DNA from 4 places in the Shewanella sp. SM23 genome. Region 2 is predicted to be linked to each of the others. Evidence: predicted binding sites of a transcription regulator. Region 2 holds the regulator's gene; each other region holds the start of a gene.
The links. Region 2 encodes sigma-54, which starts transcription at its own class of promoters, with help from an activator protein. Its sites were predicted from a motif close to GTTGGCACGNNNNTNGNNT; they were not measured.
Positions count from the first base shown of each region.

Region 1: the regulator sigma-54 is predicted to act here: its motif matches at 1,766-1,784, upstream of norV (anaerobic nitric oxide reductase flavorubredoxin).
Region 3: the regulator sigma-54 is predicted to act here: its motif matches at 2,762-2,780, upstream of L5L98_RS08015 (TorF family putative porin).
Region 4: the regulator sigma-54 is predicted to act here: its motif matches at 2,382-2,400, upstream of L5L98_RS16935 (YccF domain-containing protein).

Region 1 is NZ_JAKKRM010000010.1:136,320-140,517, reverse strand. Features, by position in the region: gene norW (NADH:flavorubredoxin reductase NorW) at 1-176, opposite strand, end outside; gene norV (anaerobic nitric oxide reductase flavorubredoxin) at 169-1,698, opposite strand; gene norR (nitric oxide reductase transcriptional regulator NorR) at 1,925-3,532, shown strand; gene L5L98_RS13825 (TMEM165/GDT1 family protein) at 3,583-4,137, opposite strand.
Region 2 is NZ_JAKKRM010000019.1:80,247-84,444, forward strand. Features, by position in the region: gene lptC (LPS export ABC transporter periplasmic protein LptC) at 1-243, shown strand, start outside; gene lptA (lipopolysaccharide transport periplasmic protein LptA) at 230-784, shown strand; gene lptB (LPS export ABC transporter ATP-binding protein) at 781-1,512, shown strand; gene L5L98_RS18900 (RNA polymerase factor sigma-54) at 1,620-3,098, shown strand; gene hpf (ribosome hibernation promoting factor) at 3,127-3,414, shown strand; gene ptsN (PTS IIA-like nitrogen regulatory protein PtsN) at 3,417-3,860, shown strand; gene rapZ (RNase adapter RapZ) at 3,857-4,198, shown strand, end outside.
Region 3 is NZ_JAKKRM010000004.1:347,585-351,782, reverse strand. Features, by position in the region: gene L5L98_RS08025 (putative bifunctional diguanylate cyclase/phosphodiesterase) at 1-827, shown strand, start outside; gene rimK (30S ribosomal protein S6--L-glutamate ligase) at 1,007-1,912, shown strand; gene L5L98_RS08015 (TorF family putative porin) at 1,972-2,664, opposite strand; gene L5L98_RS08010 (HU family DNA-binding protein) at 2,955-3,227, opposite strand; gene L5L98_RS08005 (response regulator) at 3,387-4,184, opposite strand.
Region 4 is NZ_JAKKRM010000015.1:76,163-80,360, reverse strand. Features, by position in the region: gene L5L98_RS16945 (M14 family metallopeptidase) at 1-980, shown strand, start outside; gene L5L98_RS16940 (alpha/beta fold hydrolase) at 977-1,867, shown strand; gene L5L98_RS16935 (YccF domain-containing protein) at 1,903-2,310, opposite strand; gene L5L98_RS16930 (pyridoxal-phosphate dependent enzyme) at 2,578-3,606, shown strand; gene L5L98_RS16925 (NrtR DNA-binding winged helix domain-containing protein) at 3,688-4,198, shown strand, end outside.

The sequences.
Region 1 (4,198 bases), on a different contig from region 2:
AGGTCTGACGCCATTTTTTTAAGGCTAAACACATGGCTTAAATCTGGTTTATGGTATTCGTCACCAGAGTCGGCTGTGATAACTGTAATCGGTTGTTCGCGGTTTAAACGTCGCAGTGTTTTGACTAGCTGATATGCCGCGAATCCACTGCCGATAATGACGATTGGCTTAGGCATTAGTCACCTCATTTTTTATGACAGCGAAAACGCTTTTACCTAGGCCACATTCGGGACAGAGGAAGTCTTCGGCCACTTGAGTCCAAGGTGTGCCAGCAATGACATCTTGATTAGGTTCTCCTTTTTCAGGGTCGTAAACCCATTGGCAAACGGTGCAAATCATTGATTGTGTATCATTTAATTCGCACGCGTTTGTTGCAATCGGTGCCGTCACAGGGACGTTATTAGTAGCAGTGTTTTCAGCTGTTTGACTGGCCGTGGTGGCTTGGCTAGGTTTTGACATGACTTGATTAATGATAGAGCGACTATTCGCGCTATCAAGGGGCCGCAATGCCCATTCTCGCGCGATTCGCTGGCCGTGCTGACGGCATTCTTGCATCGCATCTCGATCGGGACGCCATTTGACTTTTAATCCCACCGAGGTTTCAAAACCAGCATCCATCAAACGAGTGTGAATTCTATCGACTGCGCCGCCATTCCAGCCATAACTACCAAAAGCTGCCGCCTTTTTATTGCGAAAACGCAGGCCCGTGATTTCTTCAAGCATGGCGGCAATTTTAGGCATCATCACATTATTCATGGTGGATGAGCCGACTAAAATACCTTTTGACCTAAATGCCTGTGCAAGGATTTCGTTTTTATCATGACGTGCGACGTTATACACTTTTACTGCTACATTGGGGTCAACATCATGAATACCTTGAGCAATACCGTCGGCCATCATGCGAGTATTATTGGACATAGAGTCGTAGAAAATCGTGATGCGGTCTTCTTGATAAGCGTCGGCCCAAGCTAAATATTGGTGAATAATTTGGGCAGGATTATCACGCCACACAATGCCGTGTGAAGTTGCGATCATATCTACAGGTAAATTAAAGCTTAATACTTCGTGAATTTTAGCCGTCACTAGGCTGCTAAAGGGCGTTAAAATGTTTGAGTAGTACCGTAGGCATTGTTCCATTAATTCATTTTGATCAACCTCATCATTGAATAAATGTTCGTCGCAATAGTGTTGGCCAAAGGCATCGTTACTGAATAAAACCGCATCTTCGGTGAGGTATGTCATCATGCTATCTGGCCAATGCAACATAGGTGCTTCGATAAATATCAGTTGCTTACCATTGCCTATCGCTAAACTATCCCCTGTCTTTACGGTAATGAAATTCCATTCTGGGTGGTGGTGATGTCCTACAATGGAGTCGACCGCATTTTCACTGCAGTAAATTGGTGTGTTAGGAATTTTGGCCATTAATGCAGTCAGGGCGCCTGAGTGGTCTTCCTCTGCATGGTTCATCACAATATAGTCTATGTCGGTTAAATTAATTTCAGCTTCAAGATTTTGTAAGAATTGCTGGCTAAACCGATGATCAACTGTATCAATTAACACGGTTTTTTCTTCACGGATAAGGTAGCTATTGTAGCTTGTGCCTTTAGTTATCTTGTACTCAGTACCATGAAAATCTTGCACTTCCCAATCGCGTTGACCCACCCAGTGGATATTGTTTTTTACATGAATAGTCATAAATACACCTGTGATAATTAATAATGAATGCGCTACGTAAATCTTGCTTATTTAGTTAAATCTCTTATTGCACTCACCATGCCAATATTTTAAGGTCTTGATTTTTATTGGTATTAGCGTATTTCAACATTTTAAATCACTTGCTGATGTCATAATGACAATTTGATGTTAGTCAAATTGACATTACACTATTGTCAATATGACTTTATTTGACTGTGGATGTGCTATGAGTGCCCATGCTGATTTAACTCAGTTAGCCTTAGATTTAACTGTCGGCGTGTCGACGCAAGACAGATTTGAGCGTTTGTTGGCAGTGGTCAGGCGGCGTGTCAATTGTGATGCTGCGGCATTATTGGCATTTCGGGAGCAGCAATTTGTCCCCTTGGCGATAGATGGGCTCTTTGCCGAAGTGTTAGGGCGGCGCTTTCAAATTAGTGAACATCCGAGATTAGAGGCTATCGCCCGTGCTGGCGATGTGGTTCGTTTCCCGGCCGACAGTGAACTTCCCGATCCGTATGATGGTTTAATTCCACATCATAGTGCGAGCTTACATGTACATGCTTGCATTGGTTTACCACTAATCGCAAACGATCGCTTAATTGGGGCGCTCACCATTGATGGTTTCAACCCTCATCAGTTTGATGGTTTTAGTGATAGCGAGTTGCGTGTGATCAGCGCACTGGCCGCAGCCAGTCTTAATACTGCGTTATTGATGCAACAGCTAGAATCCCAAGTTGTTGAAGTTTCCAATGGAACTGAGGTGCTCAATCGTCCTGCTAGTCAGCAGGAGATCATAGGGCAATCCACACAGATCCAATCGCTAAAGCAGCAGATAAGTGCCGTGGCAGGCACTGATTTATCGGTATTAATTACCGGCGAAACTGGCGTGGGTAAGGAGTTAGTGGCCGCGGCGATACATAATCAATCGACCAGAGCCGATAAATCACTTATCTATTTGAACTGCGCTGCATTGCCTGAGTCCGTCGCCGAAAGCGAGTTATTTGGACATGTAAAAGGGGCATTTACGGGGGCAATCAGTCATAGGCAAGGCAAGTTTGAACTCGCTGACAAGGGGACTTTGTTTTTAGATGAAATTGGGGAGCTTCCCTTGGGGCTGCAAGCTAAGTTATTGAGGGTTTTACAATACGGTGAATTACAGCGAGTGGGCAGTGATAAGAGCCTAAAAGTTAATACTCGGATTATTGCCGCCACTAATCGAATTTTGCACCAAGAGGCAACGGAAGGGCGCTTTCGTTTCGATCTTTACCATAGGTTGAGCGTATTTCCTATCCACGTAGCACCATTAAGAGAGCGTGGGCAAGATATTGTTATGCTGACAGGTTTTTTTCTTGAACGTTGTAAAGCGAAGTTAGGACTCACCCATATCAATATCACACCCGCAGCGCAGCAGTTATTAGAGCAATACACATGGCCGGGTAATGTGCGTGAGCTAGAGCATGCGATACACAGGGCTGCGGTGTTGGCGAAAGCCGAGCTAAAAACGGCTTACATCAGCTTAAGTGATAAACATTTTCAGCTCGATTCTTTGATGAATCAAGCACACAGAACAGTTGACGAAGATAGACCATCAGATGCCGCAACGCCAGCCAGTGAATTAGCATTTAGGTCTGAGTCGGCCTGTCGTGAGGGACAATCGCAAGATAATTCCAGTGTTATGCTGGGGCTTAAGGCTGCGACTGAGAGATATCAGCGTCAACTTATTCGCCAAGTTTTAGCCGCGAATCAACAAAATTGGGCTGCGTGTGCAAGAATATTGCAAATCGATACAGGTAATTTGCACCGACTTGCAAAACGGTTAGGTTTAAAAGAATAAAATATTGCGTGAAGAGATTTTATTCTGCAGCAAAACCCCAGCCTCGATTCTTAGAAGAACAGTGTTGCTACGCCTAAGAGTGCGAACAATACGGCGCAGCCACGGTGTATCCACAACATAGGTAATTTTTCGGCGCTGAAGTGGCCTGCGATCACTACGGGTACGTTAGCAAGCAGCATGCCTAAGGTTGTGCCAGCAACCACCATAGTTAATGAATCGTATTTTGCGGCTAATACCACAGTTGCGATTTGCGTTTTATCCCCCATTTCGGCGATAAAAAACAGGATAAAGGTGGCGAGAAAGGGGCCCATTTTATAGAAGCGGCTCTCTTCTGCATCGACTTTATCGGGGATTAACACCCAAAGAGCGATCGCAAAGAATGACGCAGCCACTAAATAACGTGCCAGATCTGGGCTTACCCAGTTAATCGCCCATTGGCCAATCCAAGCTGCGGCAAAATGGTTAAATAATGTCGACAGCAAAATACCTAAAACAATGGCGGTTTTATTTTTAAATCTTGCGGCGAGGATTAGTGCAAGTAATTGAGTTTTATCACCAATTTCAGCGATAGCAACCGTAAAGGTTGAGGCAAGTAGGGCTTCCAAGTGTGATCCTTTAGGGGTGGTCATGACATAAGCACAATAAACCGTCCACCCCTAGGTGCGG
Region 2 (4,198 bases):
ACTGGCAAGGTTGTATTAGAAAATAATGTTATTATCGATGCCATTAGCCCAGAAGAACCGATTCAGACCTTGTCCACCAGTTATCTGGAACTCGATCTCAACACTATGATAATGACCTCTGACCGTACCATTTACGTCACAGGGAAAGATTTTAATATTCAAGGCCAAGGCCTTTATGCCGACCTCAACGCGCAAGAAGTGCAATTGACCAGTCAGGTAGTAGGAACATATGAAGCAAAATAACGTATTACTTGCCAGCCTAATGCTAATTATGAGCATGAGTGCTTTCGCGAAAGTCGGCGACTTAAAGCAAGAAGTCAAAATTAAAGCTGTGAGCCAAACTGCGGATATCAAAAACAACCAGATCATCTTCTTTGGTCCAGTGGAAGTTACCCAAGGCTCAATAAAAATCCAAGCAAATGAACTGCGTGCATTTTCCGCTGAAGGTGAAAATAGCAAAACTTTGGTCGCCACAGGCAACCCTGCTACGTATAGCCAAATATTAGACGATGGCCGTCCTGCATCGGCGAGCGCGAAAGAAATTCGTTACGATATGGCGAGCCGCACCTTAACACTGAAAGGTATGGCGTCATTAGATCAAGCAGGTAGCCAAGTTACAGGCAATTTAATCCGCTATAACATGATTCAACAGAAATTGATGGCCGAGAGTACTGGCAGTGGTGACGATCGCGTGATCACTATTATTCAGCCTGAAAACTATCAAGATGATGCTAAATCAGACGCTCCGGCGGATAAACCTGTAAAAAAGCAGGACTCTAAATGACCCAAATCACCTTAAGAGCACAAAATCTGGCGAAAAGTTACAAGAGTCGCCAAGTGGTTAAAGACGTCAGTCTGACGGTAAAAACCGGTCAAGTCGTTGGCCTACTCGGTCCAAACGGTGCAGGTAAAACCACGACATTTTACATGGTTGTCGGGCTAGTGAAGAGCGATAAGGGACATATCTTTATCGACGATGATGATTTAACCGCAGATCCTATGCATCTGCGTGCCCGCAAAGGCATAGGTTACTTACCGCAAGAAGCCAGTATCTTTCGTAAGCTAACTGTTCATGACAACATCATGGCCGTACTGCAAACTCGTAAAGAACTTAAAAACGAAGAACGAGAAGAAGAACTAGAACATCTGCTCGAAGAGTTTCATATCACCCACATCCGTGACAGCCAAGGCATGTCATTGTCGGGTGGCGAACGTCGCCGCGTCGAAATTGCGCGGGCTTTAGCCGCTAATCCTAAGTTCATTTTGCTCGATGAACCGTTTGCCGGCGTCGATCCTATTTCGGTTATCGACATCAAGAAGATTATCGAACAACTCAAAAGTCGCGGCCTTGGCGTACTGATCACAGACCATAATGTCCGCGAGACATTAGATGTATGTGAACATGCTTATATTGTGAGTCACGGAAACCTTATTGCCGAAGGAACTCCAGCAGAGATCTTAGACAATCAGCAAGTTAGGGCTGTGTACTTAGGTGAACAATTCAGGCTATAGTTAATCGAGCGAAGCCAATGGAGGCAATTTATACCGCCATTGGGCTTCACTCAAGATAATAATAAGCGACCTCATCCAACAATAATAACGTAGGGATCAGCGGTAACATGAAAGCGTCACTCCAGCTCAAACTGGGTCAACAGTTAACCATGACGCCACAATTACAACAGGCCATACGTCTGTTGCAACTGTCGTCATTAGAACTGCAGCAAGAGATCCAGCAAGCATTAGATTCTAATCCCCTTCTCGAGCTGGAAGAGGATCAATTCGACGCCACTAAAACCCCTGTAAACCAAACGCTATCCGATACGGATTTCAGTGAATCTAGCACTCTGCCACCAGAAAAAGACAGCTCCACCATAGACACGGCAGAGTCGCTAACCAAAGAATCCATGCCCGATGAGCTCCCCATGGACACCACATGGGATGAAGTGTTTACCGCCTCCCCAAACTCAGGCCCCGGCGGCAGTCGTGAAGACGATATGCCCTTCCAAGGCGAGACCAGTGAAGGTTTGTACGAACACTTAGAATGGCAAAAAAACCTCACGCCGTTTTCTGAAACCGATTTAGCCATTGCCACCGCCATTATTGATGCCATCGACGATCAAGGCTATCTCACCCAAAGTACTGACGAAATCCTCGAAGCCATGGGCAATTCGGAGGTCGAGCTTGACGAAGTCGAAGCCGTACTCAAGCGCATTCAGCATTTTGATCCCATAGGCGTTGCCGCCCGCGATTTAAGTGAATGCCTGCTAATCCAACTGTCGCATTTCGCCGCTGATACTCCCAACCTAGAAAACGCCCGTATGCTGATCAAAGATCATTTAGATCTGATCGCCGCCCGTGATTTTAGGTTATTGATGCGTAAGACTAAATTAAAAGAAGATGAATTAAGGGATGGTATAGCACTTATCCAAACTCTCAATCCTCGCCCAGGTTTGTTGATCACGCCCAATAATGACGAATACGTTATCCCAGATGTGTCTGTGTCGAAGAAAAATGGCCGCTGGGTCGTTGAGCTTAATCCTGACTGCATGCCAAAAATCAATGTAAATCAACATTATGCTTCTATGGCACGCAGTACCAAAAACCAAGCCGATAGCCAATTTATTCGCGGCCATCTGCAAGAGGCTAAATGGTTTATTAAGAGCTTAGAAAGCCGTAACGACACTTTGCTTAAAGTTGCTAATTGCATAGTGCAATATCAGCAAGGTTTCTTTGAGTACGGTGAAGAAGCCATGAAACCTATGGTGCTTAACGATATTGCCGAAGCGGTAGAAATGCATGAGTCCACCATCTCACGGGTCACAACTCAAAAATACATGCATACCCCTAAGGGACTTTTTGAACTAAAATACTTCTTCTCTAGCCACGTCGGTACTGACGATGGTGGTGAGTGCTCATCCACAGCAATCAGAGCCTTTATAAAGAAACTGGTGGCAGCGGAAAACCAGAAAAAACCATTAAGCGATAGTAAGATGGCTCAACTTCTGGCAGAACAAGGGATCAACGTAGCCCGCAGAACCATTGCGAAGTACCGAGAGGCTATGCTTATTCCACCTTCTAATCAGCGTAAAAGTTTATAACCTACAGTGGATATCGGAGGACGTTTCTATGCAAATAAACCTAAGTGGGCACCATATCGAAATTACCGAATCGTTACGTGCATATGTAGAAGAAAAGTTTTCAAAACTTGAACGCCATTTCGAACAGATCAATAATGTGCACGTTGTGCTCAATGTTGAGAAAATGCAACAGATTGCCGAAGCGAGAATAAACCTCATAGGTGGTGAAGTTTTTGCTACTTCAGAGCATGCTGACATGTATGCCGCTATAGACGCCCTGATTGACAAGCTTGACCGTCAGGTTATTAAACACAAAGAGAAGTTAACAAAACACTAATAATGGAACTTTGTACCATACTGCGGCCGGAGTGCACTACCTGCGCCACTCCGGGCAGCAAGAAAAAGGTACTGGAACTCATCAGCGACTTAGTCGCTGCCCAGTACCCGACCCTCTCATCTCAAGAGATATTCGAAAGCCTAGTGGCGCGCGAAAAGATGGGGAGCACAGGTATAGGTAACGGCATCGCCATTCCACATGGTCGACTAGCCGATATAGATCAGCCCATTGCCATACTAATTAAGTGTGAAGAGCCGATAGCATTTGATGCTATCGATAAGCAACCTGTTGATATTTTATTTGCACTACTGGTGCCTGCAGACCAATGTCAGCAGCACTTAAGTACCTTGTCTTGCATGGCCGAAAAGCTGAGCGACAAGCAAATATTAAAGCAATTACGCAAGACGCATGATGAAACGGAACTCTATCAGGTAATCACTGGATGAAACTGGTCATAGTGTCGGGCCGCTCAGGCTCAGGCAAATCTGTCGCCCTTAGGGTACTCGAAGATCTCGGCTATTATTGTGTCGATAACCTTCCCTTGCCATTGATTGGCAGTTTGCTTGAGCAACTCAAAGGCAGTAACGATCTCGTCGCCATCAGTGTCGACGTGCGTAACATGCCTGAGCAGGATAAGGTCTTAGTGAAACAACTCGCTAGCCTACCTCCAGATACTGAGTTAACGAGCTTCTTCCTTAACTCCAGCGATAAAATTCTGCTTAAGCGTTACAGCGAAACCCGCCGTTTACATCCTTTGTCGAAGAGCCGAGTCTCTTTGCAAGAA
Region 3 (4,198 bases), on a different contig from region 2:
AGATTCAGTTTTACTCAGAAGCTTTAGATAAAGAGGTGCGTTACCGTAATCATATCGAGTCGAGTTTGCGTACTGCCTTAAAAAGAAATGAATTTAAGGTTCATTATCAAGCGCAAGTGAATGCGAAAACCCATCAGCTGGTGGGGATGGAAGCCCTTATCCGATGGCAGCATCCTGTAGACGGCATTATCACCCCAGATCAATTTTTACCCATAGCCGAAGAGATCGGATTAATGGAGGACATTGATGACTGGGTACTTGAGCAAGCCTGTACACAGGCATTGAGTTGGCTAACCCAATTACAGCCAACAGGGAAAGAATTCACCATTGCCGTTAACCTGTCTGCATCGCAAATTGGAAATGAGAACCTGTTTGATAAAATAGCGAATACGCTGACTAAGACAGGACTTCCTGCTGTAGCATTAGAGCTTGAAATTACTGAGAATTGCCTTATTGAAGATCCCCATGAACATGCCAAAATGCTCGATAGAATCGCAGAGTTAGGGGTGCGTTTTGCCCTTGATGATTTTGGGACGGGTTTTTCGTCCTTAGAACATATCAAATTGTTTCCCATTAGCGTGCTGAAAATCGATAAAAGCTTTGTCGCTTCCTATGATAAGGATGATAAAGACACTCGTTTGCTCGCTGCATTACTTAACTTCGCCCATGGGTTTAATGTCATATCAGTAGCTGAGGGCGTTGAAACGATTGAGCAGGCTGAGTTTTGCACTTCTCGCCATTGTACTGTATTACAAGGTTATTTGTTTTCTCGTCCCTTAGATGCAACGGAGTTTGAGGCTAAGTATATTCTGCCGCTGTTAACTTAAACCGAGTTCCGAGTGTGATAGGTCTTGAAGTATTTCATTAGCATAATGATTTCGTCTGGTGAGGAATATTTTCTTGCTTTACACTGAGCAATAGACAAATATCAGCCCCTTTTTCTGTCGCTGTGCTTTTGGTGCCGCAGAACGGTTTATTCACTCATGCTTAAGTTGGTCACTCAGCAATGAAAATAGGTATTTTATCCCAATTCCCCCAGTTGTATTCAACACAACGCTTAGTCGCGGCTTGCCAAAGTCGTGGACATGAAGCGGTCGTGATCAATACGCTGAATTGCTACATGAATATTAATTCTATTAAACCTAGCATTCATTATGAAGGTACTGAATTAGTTGGGTTTGATGCCATCATTCCGCGTATTCATGCTAGCGTGACTTTTTATGGTTGTGCCGTTGTACGTCAGTTTGAAATGATGGGTGTATATGCCGCGAATGATTCAATCTCCATTGCGCGTTCGCGGGACAAATTGCGGGCACTGCAACTACTTTCCCGCAAAGGGATTGGCATGCCAGTGACGGGTTTTGCCAATAAGCCAAATGATATCCCAGATCTCATCAATATGGTGGGCGGCGCTCCGTTAGTCATTAAATTACTCGAAGGCACTCAAGGGATTGGTGTCGTACTCGCTGAAACTAAAACGGCTGCTGAGAGCGTGATTGAAGCATTCTTGGGGCTCAAAGCGAATATCTTAGTACAGGAATACATTAAAGAATCCAATGGTAGTGATATTCGTTGTTTTGTTGTCGGTGACAAGGTTGTTGCTTCGATGAAGCGTCAAGGTCCCGAGGGCGATTTCCGCTCTAATCTGCATTTAGGTGGTTGTGGTGAGGTGGTAAAAATCACCTCTGTTGAGCGTAAAATGGCTATTGCCGCTGTGAAGGCGATGGGATTGGTTGTCGCGGGAGTCGATATTTTACGTTCTAACCGTGGCCCACTGATCCTTGAGGTTAATTCGGCGCCAGGCATTGAAGGGATTGAGCAAACAACAGGGATTTCAGTGACTGAGCCCATTGTTGAGTATATCGAGAAAATGGTTGCGGCCCGTAAAACAAACCGGTCAATTATTGCCTAATTGGTGATAGTGATAAAATGACGCCACTTTTTAAGGTGGCGTTTTGTTATGCTTAGAGCCTATAGATCAAAACTGTAGGAATATCCGAGTACTAGTTTGGCATCATCATCGGTGAGATCGGTATCTGAGACCATAAATGACACTGTGCCTATGCTGGTATCTGCACTGAGAGTCACGTTATAGTCGGCATAATTATCTTCGCCAAACCAAGATTGGACGACATCACCGTTTGAGTAACCATAGTGCACTGATAAACTCAGCTTTTCAGTGAGAGGAACGGATACCGTCGCGGCAAGATAACTGAGATCTTTATTATCTAAAGGATCGGCGGCCAGATCGTCACCGGCATTGATGACTTGGGAGTAAGCAAGTTCGAGCCATTTCCACGTGACAGCAGCATGGAGCTCACCAAAATCAATACTGCCTGGTGCGTCTGGATAGGCGTAGTAGAGATAGCCAAAGTCGTAGCTGATGTCTTCGGTAATACTGCCGCCATAACCCGCATATAGATCAAGCTCGTAGCTAGTATCATCACCAAAATCCACATTCGATGCCCAAGTTCCCGCATAAAATCCAGAATCGTGGCTGTAGTCAAGGCCACCTTGGATTGCGACTGCATCTTTAGTTTGGGTCGCACCGCGCCATAGGTAATTAGAGGTACCGCCAATGTTGCCTGATACGGCTGCAAAGGCGTTGCCTGCCAGTAACATTCCCGTCGATAAGGCCAAAACGCTGTACAGTGATTTCTTCATGCTCATCCCCTCGATTGACTTATTTATCGATTCACCATTGGCACACTCAAAGTCAGCTGTGTTCATTAGTGCATCTTGGTTTTTTCTAAGGAAGGATTTGCTAATCACATGCCACTATTACAATGCCATGTAAAACAAGGTATTAGAACTCGCAATGTTAATTAAATGTTTTTATTTGCCAGTTTGTGGGGCAGAGGCGCACTTTTGTTGTGCAAAAAATATTCAGTGCTTCACTGGGATTGGGCAAAAAAAACGCCTCACAATGGAGGCGTTGTATTGAATTTTATAACTTAGTTTACGCTGTCACGTAGGGTTTTACCCGCTTTAAACTTAGGCACTGTCGCTTCAGCAATTTGAATTTCTTTACCCGTTTGTGGGTTACGGCCAGTGCGAGCGGCACGAGTCGCTGTTTCAAAAGAACCGAAACCTACGATGGAGATTTTGTCACCATTTTTCATTGATTCGGTAATAGCTGCTTCAAAAGACTTCAATGCGCGTGCTGCTTCTACTTTCGTTAGATCGGCATTTTCTGCAATTTTGGCGATTAGTTCAGTTTTGTTCATTTTTATTGTCTCTTCTTTCCGTAGATTTATTTGAAATAAGCGTGCCTAACATGCCATAAGGTTTAACACTTGGAAAGCCTTTTGCGTCTAGCGTGCAGCAAGATGTTCAGTAAAGCGCAGAATATTTACTCAGTTCGTGACTTAAGTTTTATTCTGGTTTTATTCTTCTAACAGTTGATAGAGTAATTTTTTAACAAGTTTGGGTTCAAAGGGTTTGTCACATAAGGCATTTACACCCGCTTGGGATACATTGCTGAGGTGGGTATCGTTGGCTTCGGAAGACACCATCAAGATGGGAATGTGTGATTGTTGGCTTTCATTGCGGATAAATTGTGTCAAAGCTAGCCCATCTACACTCGGCATATTGTAATCAGTGATCACTAAGTCGAACATATTGTGTTTCATTAACGCTATGGCTTGCGCGCCATCCTCGGCCTCGGTAATTAGCTTCATCCCTAAGTTACCAATCGTACGTTTAATGACGTTTCTTGCCATACGGCTATCATCGACCACTAATACACGCACATCTTGTACATCGAAATTACTCAGGTCGAGTTCATCGTGGCTGAGTAAATCAATCGTGGCATTCAATGCTGTACCTAAATGGTCGGCACTGAAGGGTTTAGGTAGAATCGCTACTACACCCGATTGGCGGAATATTTCAAGTTGCTCACGGCGGCACTCACTCGAGACCAGCATAAATTGGATATCTTTGCAGTCAGCGTTGGCCCTTAAGTAGCCCAAGAGATCGATGGCAGTGCCATCATCGAAATGCATGGCGCTCGCAATAAGGTCAGGTTTATGGCGAGCAATAATATCTTTAGCCGCTTCTATGTTTTCTGCGGTTTGAATGCTGAGAATGCCTTCTTGTTGTAAGCGCTGAATAATAATTCGACGCTGTGTCTCTGAAGGTTCTACCAAAAGAATGGAAAGTTCGCTGGGCGATAAATGGCTCATAGTCTACTTCAAGT
Region 4 (4,198 bases), on a different contig from region 2:
CTCATCATCTTAAGTTGGATTATCAGATCCTTGCCGACATTCCATTCTGCCAAGAGCATTTCCCCCTTTACAGTGTTGAGTTAGGTGGTACAGATACGCCTTGTCCGACGGTACTCTTTGTGGGTGGCGTGCACGGGGTTGAACGTATTGGATCTCAAGTTATTTTGGCATTGTTGAACAGTTTGTTGCAGCGGCTTGTTTGGGATAAACACCTACAACAGATGTTAACGGGCCTGCGGTTAGCTTTTGTACCTGTAGTGAATCCTGTTGGGTTATTCATGGGAACGCGGGGCAATGGTAATCAAGTGGATTTGATGCGTAACGCTCCGATAGAATCCCGTGAAAAAGTGTCCTTTATGGTGGGAGGACAGCGTATATCGTCACGGCTGCCCTGGTATCGCGGTATTGGGGGAATGGAGCTGGAAACGGCGGGCTTAGTTGCCTATGTACAACAACTGTTGAGTCGCAGTACAAGTTTGATTTCGCTCGATGCCCACTCGGGATTTGGCTTGAGTGATCATATCTGGTTCCCCTACGCCCATACCAGTACTGCCTTCGAAAATGCCAATTATATTTTTCATCTAAAACAATTGTTTGAACAGAGTTATCCCCATCACGGCCATTATCGGCTCGCGCCGCAGAGCCAGTTTTATCGCACTCATGGTGATATTTGGGATTATCTCTATCGCCAGCACCAAGTGGCTGATCCTTCTGCTCAGGTGCCATTTTTACCTTTGACATTAGAGATGGGATCTTGGGCATGGATAAAGAAAAATCCTAGACAAATATTTAATTTTGCTGGCTTTTTCAATCCACAAAAAACACATCGTCACCACAGGATTTTACGCAGGCATACAGTACTCATGCAATTTATGATGGAAGCGGCCTATGCCCAATCGTTAGAGCAGTTAACACCTGAACGTTTGGCTGAGCTGACAGAGCGTGCGCGGCATTATTGGTATCGGGAGTCTCAGTCATGACCACTTGGGTGTTATTAAGGGGATTAATGCGTGATCAGCGCCATTGGAATGGTTTCGATCAGCGTCTGCGACAAAATGGATTGCGAGTGCTGACACCGGATCTTCCGGGCAATGGGACGCTATCCCACGAATTAAGTCCGCTTAAGATTGCCGATTATGCCCATGCCGTGTGGCAGCAATTAGATGAGCAGGTACAGGAAGGGGAGACTATTTATCTCCTCGGCTTGTCTATGGGCGGTATGTTGGCGCTGGAAATGGCATGCCAGCGACCTTGGCAGATAAGGCATGTCTTTGTATTAAACAGCAGTGCGGCGAATTTATCGTCTTGGTATCAAAGATTTAACCCGCTGAATGCATTGAAGGCTTTTTTCATGCGGGCTCGGGGTAACGCTTTACATCCAATCGAGTCGACTATAGTGCGTTTAACCAGTTTTCGTCATCGGCGAGATCGAGAGTTAATTGTCAAGTGGAGTGAGTTTCGCCGCGATACCACACCAAGTGGACGCAATGTATGGCGACAACTTTGGGCGGCTTTTCAATACCAATGTCCATTGACTGTGGAAGTGCCGATAACTGTGCTCTGCGGTGACCGTGATGCGCTGGTGAGTATGGCATCGAGTAAGGCGTTAGCATGGCATTTTTACACCGATTTGATTGTACTTGCTTATTGTGGTCACGATGCTGCTATAGATGCACCCGCAAAACTGGCGCATTATCTGTTGGACATTGTGGGGGCGACTAAGCCGCAAGCGCAGTTTTCTGCGGATAGCGAGTCTGCCAATACTCAATATGATTGCAATGATTTATTGGAGGAAGAAATAGCCTTAAACGAAGCGATATTTGCTGTATGGGATGACAAAGCGCTATCCACTCTTGAAACCAAATAATCGAGAGTGAATAGCGCAGTTAACGCATTGTCTTATTAAGCTTTAGCCACTACGGTTTGGCCTATCGGTGTGAGGCTGAGTAAAGCCAACTTAAGATGCTGTATCCCAAAGGGAATTCCGATAATCGTCACAAAACAAGCTAAGGCGTGGACCAAATGCCCTATGGCTAACCAGATCCCAAACAGTAAGAACCAAATGATATTTCCTACCATGCCTAATGCACCTGTGCCTAAGTCTTCACGTCCAGTTAAGTGGCGACGGTTCATTTGTTCTTGGCCGAAGGGCCAAAAGGTCATTTCGCCGATAACAAAACAGGCGCGGCCGAAGGGAATACCAATGATACTGATAAAACACAGGATACCTGCGAGCCACCAAGCGAGTCCCATTACAAATCCGCCGAGTACAAACCAAGCTATGTTGAATATTAAGCGTAATACAGCCATTGAAAACTCCTTGTGTTTACCCTGTTAGCCTTTATCGTTAGCTTTGATAAATTGAATATATGTCAATGTCTAAGCGATAACTATGCCAACTATTTAACTTATTAATAATCAATGGTTTAAATTTATGCATTCGAGATTCATGTGTCATTTTCACTAGTTTTTCGCCAAATTGATAATTTCTTAAGGGCGTAACAGGAAGGTCGGAGTTACACTAGCCTTCCCTTAACTGGCTTAAAAACCAGAGAATTTAATCGTTTGAGTAGCTTGATGTTTGCAAATTCCCCTGTCGATACATTTGTCTTTGCTGGCAGAGACATATTCCTAAAACGTGATGATTTACTGCATCCGGCGTTTAGTGGCAATAAAGCTCGCAAATTCGGCTATTTTTTAGATCATGAGTTTGTAGGCATCAGCAAGGTGATAGGTCATGGCTCGCCATTAGCTAACTCACTGTGTTCATTGTCAACATTAGCGAAGATGAAAGGCTGGCAATGTGATTTTTATGTAGATCATATTGCCAGTCAAGTGGTTAAACATCCTACGGGCAATTACGCTGCCGCTTTAGCGAATGGCGCTAATATTATCGATTTAAGTGTGTTAATAGCACAAAAGCAGGCGTGCACTCAGTCGCAATCTGAACCTCACGTTTTGTCAAATCTTAAGGCTAGTCCTGAGCCTACTGCGCAAGTGGGCGATGTGCGACTGAGTTGCCCTGATTATATCGAGGCTCAAGTACTCGTGAATGAGCCGACGGCGCTTTTTATCCCAGAGGGGGGGCGCTGTGCTTACGCCGAATACGGGATAAATAGATTGGCGCAAGAGATAGTACAGTTTGCGCAGGCGAATGGATTGGTTGATTTAACGGTGTTTTTACCTTCGGGGACGGGAACGACTGCGTTATTTTTAAATCAGTATTTTATCCGTCAGCAAACGGATATTCGTGTCGTGACTTGTGCCGTTGTCGGTGGCGATGATTATTTGCGCTTGCAATTTTCGTTGCTTAATACCAATACCAGTGAGCATCCACAGATTGTTAATGTCGGCAAGAAATATCATTTTGGTAAACTTTATCCGGAATTTTATGCCATGTGGCAGCGGGTCTGCGCCTCAGGCGTGCAGTTTGAATTACTCTACGATCCCTTAGGTTTTATTGTGCTTGAGGAATATTTACAAGGCGGAGGTTCTCGTCCTGTGATGTATATCCACCAAGGTGGCTTACTCGGGAACGAGACCATGTTGCCACGTTATCAGCGTAAATTTGGGCAAAGTGGCTCATCCTGTGCCTCTGATCATTGACTTAGTGACGCTAAGACATAATATGTTTGAAGCTGTGTAATGCTAAGTTAAGCTGATGATTTGGAACGATGAGAAATATCAATGACTGAAGCGGAATATCTCGCCAATTACGATCCTAAGGTTTTTAAGGCTCAGCTACTGACAGTGGATGCAGTATTGTTTACCTATCACGATCAGCAACTTAAAGTACTCCTAGTACAACGCTCAAATCATCCATTTTTAGGTTTATGGGGATTACCTGGAGGGTTTATCGATGAAAATTGCGATCAATCCCTTGAGCAAACTGTATTACGTAAACTGCATGAGAAAACCGCGGTAGTACCACCTTATATTGAGCAGCTCTGTACTGTGGGTAATCGTAGTCGCGATGTAAGAGGCTGGTCCGTGACTGTGTGTTATACCGCCTTGATGAGTTATCAAGCTTGCCAAATTCAGATTGATTCAGTGAGTGATGTTAAGTGGTGGCCATTAGCAGATGTGTTGCAGATGCCCTTGGCGTTTGATCATTTGCAGTTAATTGAGCAAGCGCGGGAACGCTTAACACAGAAAGCCTTATATTCTTTAGTGCCAGGATTTGCACTGTCTGAACCTT